2 regions of the Paenibacillus sp. ICGEB2008 genome follow, and region 1 is predicted to be linked to the other one. Evidence: riboswitches for the same ligand, from Rfam matches in the RefSeq annotation. Region 1 holds a riboswitch; the other holds the start of a gene.

Region 1 (3,170 bases):
CCAGTGCCTGAATTAACGGATTACCTGTTTTCTCCGACACATACGTTATGGTTAGAAAAATAAGGAACAAGACCATCATCGAGCTGAAAATAATCCAGCCCTGCTTGCGATTACGGGCAAACAATCCAAATGTATACGGCAGCGAAGCCGGCATTACCCACATTGCCAAAATTTCCAGTACGTTCGTCCAAGGACTTGGATTCTCAAAAGGATGCGCAGAATTAGCTCCCGCAAAACCGCCCCCGTTCGTGCCCAAATGCTTGATGGATTCCAATGAGGCAATGGGTCCCATAGCAATCTGCTGCTGTGTACCACTTAAAGTCGTAATATCCGCCGTGGACTGTAGCGTCTGTGGTACTTTTAATCCCACCAGCACCAGCGTAAGTACAAAGGCAAGCGGTAGGAAAATCCGTATGTTGGCTTTAATAAAATCTTGAAAAAAATTACCCAGCCCTTCACCGCGCCGCGTCAATCCCCTCATAAAAGCCGCAGCAACCGAAAACCCCGAAGCAGCCGAAGTAAACATCATCATCGTGACGAACGCCATCTGTGTCAGATACGTAAGCCCGCTTTCTCCGCTGTAATGTTGGAGATTCGTATTGGTCATAAAGCTGATTACTGTATTAAAGGCCAATGATGCTTCCATATTACTGTTCCCAACCGGATTGCCCGGAAGTATAGCCTGCAAGCGCAATAGCAGGTAGCTGATCCCCACAAGCACCACATTGGTTGCAATGAAACTCATAGCATACGTGGTCCAGCGCATGCTGTCCTGTTTCTTCAAGCCTACAGCCTTATAAATCAGCTTTTCCGTTCCACCAAAAATACGATCCGTCCGATTCGGTTCATTCGAGAATACGTGATACATATAGGTGCCCATCGGCTTTACCAAGAGCAACAATATGATGATCACAATCCCAATTTGCAGTAGCTCCATCCTCTATTCCTCCTTAAAATGCTCCTGCATTTGGAACAACAGACCTGATTCAGACCATCCATTGAGTGCACACGTTTGCGAAAATCTGCATCTCTGATGCTGCATTCTTGATCTGCTGTTCCCGCCTGCTCGATCCTATAGTTGACTAGAATTTTTCAGGATTCAGGAGTGCGTAGATTAAATACACGAACACAATAGCCGTAAGTCCTAGCACAACGATCATCCTCTTCGCCCTCCTTTTGAGGTCTGCGCATCACACCAGCGTACAAACAGCAGTATCACTCCATAACTCACAGCCATTACGAGCAGCATGTATAAATCCATCATGTTCATACCCTCCGTATCGCTTTTCAGATTGCCCTTTTGATTCCATCATAAAATCATAAACCAGCTATGTTATAAGTGCTTATCCGTTCAGCAGGAAACCCACCTCTCCGTTCAATGTGTAGATCACATGGTCCGCTCCCAATCCCCGATAAATTCCTTGTGGATTACAGCCGTGCGTAATAACATAGATCAATTCTGATGTTAGTGGCCGACATATTTGCAGGAAACGGCAAGTTAGATTCAAGCTGTTTTCGAACAAATACACACTACCAATTTCTTTTTTAGGAAAATTCCATTTTCCCGCTTGCATCGTATTGATGCGCACAATGTGCTCCACACCCATTTTTTTGAGTTGTCGTTCCTCCTGGGTGCTATTTGTGAGAACTGCAAACGCCAATTTTTTGAACATAAGCAATTTCACAAAACTTCTGCCCGCTTCATTCGGTGCAGTGACAATAATTAACCGACCTTCCATCAGTAGCTCCTCTCCCGGTATAAAAAGACAACAAAAAGAAGCCGAAGGAAAAAGGCTTCCTCCGGCTTCATACATTCCATGATAAAATAAACCATGGCTGCACACGGCGGTTTGTTGCCTCTCCCTGTACGCTTACGAGGTTAGCTGTCGGATTCGGACGTGAGAGTCGCCCTATTTACGGCACTTGGCCGGAAAATTCACCCCATGAGACACACGGCTTGCAAAGCCGTATATACTCGTTGGTTCCCCCGCTTTTGCAACTGCAAAATTCAGCGCTTTAGACAATTCGTTGTTGCTTCATTGTTGTTAATTTGAAATTACGTCTTGAATCATACACCCGTGCAAGGAAGACTGTAAAGCTCAACGGCAAGGCTATAAATCACCCTTTAGAGCATAGAAGATTAAGGATAACGCTTACAACCAACCTATGCTTCTCGTATCTCTCTAAAACTCTGTATTTCACCCCTTTTTGAAAATGAAAGGCATGTCAATATTGGCGTAGGGTATGGTACGGTTGCCCTTTATTATAAAAAAGAAAGAAAATGCGCTATATGTACTAGATAATTATCGAATGAAGCCTTTTTTATGAGAAGAAACACCTCAATTTGCTCCATTTGAAGTGCGATTTACCGTTTTGAACAAAAGACGATTTTACAATGCACAATGTTTGTAGACTCTTCTGGACTTGCAACCCCTTGTTGAATTGTTCACAATTTAATTGTAGAATATTGAATTAGGAGGGATATCATGAGCGTATATAAATATGATGCACAGACCCTACAAGGGGCACAAATTCCGTTATCCACATACGAAGGGAAAGTTCTTCTTATCGTGAATACTGCCAGCAAATGTGGGTTAACCCCCCAGTACAAGGCGCTACAAGAGCTATATGACCAGTATCATGAACAGGGGCTCGAAATTTTGGGATTTCCCAGCAACCAGTTCGCCAAACAAGAGCCGGGTTCCAGCGAGGAGATCTCCGGGTTTTGCCAACTCAATTACGGAGTGACCTTTCCCATGTTCGCCAAGACAAATGTTAACGGTGATCAGGCACATCCTCTATTTCACTACCTGACCCACACTGCTCCAGGCGTATTAGGCTCCAAAGCGATCAAATGGAATTTTACTAAATTTTTAATTACACGAGAAGGTAACGTATTTAAGCGTTATGCGCCGCAAACCACTCCAGACAAGCTTGTAGGAGATATTAAGAAGCTTTTGCAGAAAAACTGACAATCTTTATGCACTACAGTCAACGAGCGGTCCGTTGTCCATACGACCGCTTCTGTGACGGGAGGATATGACGAAAAGTATTTAACAAAAAAGCATCCCTTCACGTAAAACGTGTCAGGATGCTTTTTCAACTGGGTACTGCATATAATGCGGTCGAGAGGACTCGAACCTCCACGGGCGTACGCCCACTACCCCCTC
Region 2 (3,170 bases), on a different contig from region 1:
CCATTCCATCCACCATGAAGCTGGCTGAGACGTATGATTTTATTTATGCGGCCGTTGGATGGCATCCGCAGGATGCTATTACAATGCAGGAGGGGGATTTAGAATGGATTGCATCGTTATGCAGTCATAAAAAGGTTGTAGCGATCGGAGAGATCGGTCTGGATTACTATTGGGATACATCACCAAAGGATGTACAGCAGCGGGTGCTTCGAAACCAAATTGGTCTGGCACGTGAGCTCAACATGCCAATTGTTATCCATAACCGGGATGCACATGAAGATATTGTGAGAATTTTACGTGAGGAAAAGGCGAGCGAGATTGGCGGAGTCATGCACTCCTTTTCTGGGAGCTGGGAGACCGCTAAAATGGTGCTGGATATGGGCTTTCACCTTTCCTTTGGCGGGCCCATAACGTTCAAAAATGCCAAGCAGCCAAAAGAGGTACTGGCCCAGGTTCCGCTGGATCGTCTGCTGATTGAAACGGACGCGCCATACTTGACGCCTCATCCGTTTCGCGGGAAGCGAAATGAGTCGGCCCATGTGAGATTGGTGGCAGAGGCAGCCGCCCAAATTAAGGGAATTACGGTGGAGGAATTGGTATCCATTACGACCCAAAATGCTTTGGAACGATTTGACATTCAGTGAAAAAGCGAAGAAATCAATCAAAATAAAGAGATAGACGGAGCTAATTATGATTTTGTTGCAGGAAACTCAAGAATATTACAATTTTTTAACCGAATATTTTAAAAAATGTACTTGAAACCTGCTTTACAACATGCATGTAAACAGGATATCATCTTTTCAGTGAATTGTTGTTGAGTGTAAACATCAACAAATCATTTCATGAACCAGTCTCGCTGAGTCCCTTTTGCAGGGAACGGGGGAACCGATATGGCTTACAGTACGTCCGGCGTATGTGCAAGAGAGAATGTCTCTTCAGCAGCCGGCTCAACCGAAATTCATTTCCCGAATGGGATGAACAGGTAGAGAAGCCGTATTTCGATTTCTTTCTGGGTCTTCGGGGTGAATGTGAAGGCGACCGCCATGAGCGGTTGACCTAAGCTAGGGCGACTCTCTACGTCCGAACCCGACAGCTAACCCCGTAAGCGTAACAAGAGAGAAGCCATCTCGTGCATGAGTTTTCCCGCATATTCACACATGTCGGAAGCCACGAAAGAGCTCTCTAGTCTCTTTCTTTGGCTTTTTTTGTTGTGAATAAAAGAAAATCTGTCATCATACTGTGGTTAAACAGGGGAGGACAGCATGCCGCGAAGACGGGTACATGGTGCAGGACAGTCGCAGTACGGGCTTGTCTTGTAGAAAATCTGTTATAGTCACGTCAACGATCAACTATGTCTTACTCCAGACGGCGGGCTATGTAAGGAGGACGGAGGAAATGGGCATTTTCCGAAAAGAGGAGACCCATGAGTCACGCTCATCCAGCATGTCTTACGTATTACGTTGGAAGCAAGAGAATGTGCGCCAGGCTGCTTTGGTTGCTATTTTTCTAATCGCACTAACGATTATGATTTCAATTCTGATGTACACGCAATCTAAAAAACAAGTCTTTTTTGTCATCGATGGTAAGGCATCTGCAGTAGAAACCCGGGAATCCAAGCTCCAAGATTTGCTCAATGAGCATTCTATTTCACTTCAGCCGCATGATACAATTTCCATGCCGCTAAATGGAGCAGTACAGGATGGGGATCGCGTAGTCATTAAACGTGCCAATCAGGTTAAAGTATCCTCAGGCAATAAGACGAAAAAGCTGTACACAACAGAAAATACAGTAGAGGGTGCCATTCGCACTTCGGGCTATAAATTATCATCAACGGATAAAGTTTACCCTGCGTTGGATGCCTCTGTTTCAGCTAACATGGACATAAAAATCGTCCGTGTGAAGAAACAGCAGGTCGAACAGAAAAAACAAGTGCCTTATCAGGTCATCAAAACGGCAGATCCAAGTCTCTATAAAGGCGATAATCGAGTCATTCAAAGTGGCAAATCGGGTGTGGTAGTCCAGCATGTTCAAAAGGTATACCATGATGGAAAATTGGTATCCAAACAGCTGGTCAACAAGGAAGTCGCACAGAATCGTGTGGATAAGGTAATTGCGGTAGGAACGAAGAAAAAACCGGTCGTTCTAGCTGCTTCCATCGGCCCTAAAGATGCAGTTAAGGCTACAAAGGTTAGTTCGGGCAGTGCTGTCCGTAAAGCAGGTATTAATTTTAATTATAAAAAAGTTTTACAAAACGTCTCCATGACGGCGTATTCCGCACAGGAGCCAGGTATCGGTACACGTACCGCCTCCGGCACACGTGTCACGGAAGGACGCACCATCGCTGTCGATCCGAGTGTAATTCCAATCGGGTGGTGGGTGTATATTGAAGGGGTGGGCTTCCGCCGTGCGGAGGATACCGGTGGCGCGATTAAAGGCCACAAAATCGATGTGTATTATGAGAGTTTGAGCCGGGCCAACCAATTTGGTCGTAAGCACGGTAAAACCGTATATGTTATCGGACCTGTAAAGCCGGAAATCAACTAAAACAGGTTGTGTATGTTGAGGACAATGCGATAGTATTAACAACATAGTTATGCCATGCTAAGAAGAGGATACCCTCTTCTTATTTTGTTTTCAAAAGCAGGGAAAGATAAATATATGTTGCTGTGTAGCAGTGGAGGGAAACGAAGATGATCAAGGAAGTGATCGTGGTGGAAGGCCGGGATGATACGGTAGCCATTCGCCGTGCTGTCGAAGCAGATACGATAGAAACTGGCGGTTCAGCCATTAATAAAATGACGCTGCGGAAAATTGCATTGGCGCAGGAACGGCGGGGGGTCATTATTTTAACTGATCCCGATCATGCAGGGGAGCGTATCCGTAAAATCATCGCCTCCAAGGTACCCGGCTGCAAGCAGGCTTTTATACCTGAGGCAGAGGCGACGCGCAAAGGGGATATTGGCGTAGAGAATGCCTCGCCGGAAGCCATCAGACACGCTCTCGCGCGGGTACATACGACAGTGGAAGGTGCCGAACCGCTGATTGAATGGGCGGACCTGATTGACGCTGGACTTATTACCCATCCCAATGCTGCTGCACGCCGTATGGCCTTGGGGAATGTACTGGGTATTGGCTATTGTAACGGAAAGCAGCTACATAAGCGGCTCTCT

The links. A riboswitch is a leader RNA that binds a small molecule or an ion and turns the genes downstream of it on or off. The one in region 1 is predicted to bind cyclic di-AMP.
Region 2: another riboswitch for cyclic di-AMP. It lies ahead of C400_RS0111465 (3D domain-containing protein); the one in region 1 lies ahead of C400_RS0107545 (hypothetical protein).

What each region holds. Positions count from the first base shown of each region.
Region 1 covers NZ_AMQU01000007.1:633,265-636,434, reverse strand. Annotated here, with positions in the region: gene kdpA (potassium-transporting ATPase subunit KdpA) at 1-937, opposite strand, end outside; gene kdpF (K(+)-transporting ATPase subunit F) at 1,083-1,160, opposite strand; gene C400_RS0107545 (hypothetical protein) at 1,344-1,739, opposite strand; cyclic di-AMP (ydaO/yuaA leader) riboswitch at 1,853-2,024, opposite strand; gene C400_RS0107540 (glutathione peroxidase) at 2,487-2,972, shown strand; tRNA gene C400_RS0107535 (tRNA-Leu) at 3,121-3,170, opposite strand, start outside.
Region 2 covers NZ_AMQU01000010.1:81,068-84,237, reverse strand. Annotated here, with positions in the region: gene C400_RS0111470 (TatD family hydrolase) at 1-644, shown strand, start outside; cyclic di-AMP (ydaO/yuaA leader) riboswitch at 845-1,124, shown strand; gene C400_RS0111465 (3D domain-containing protein) at 1,396-2,544, shown strand; gene rnmV (ribonuclease M5) at 2,691-3,170, shown strand, end outside.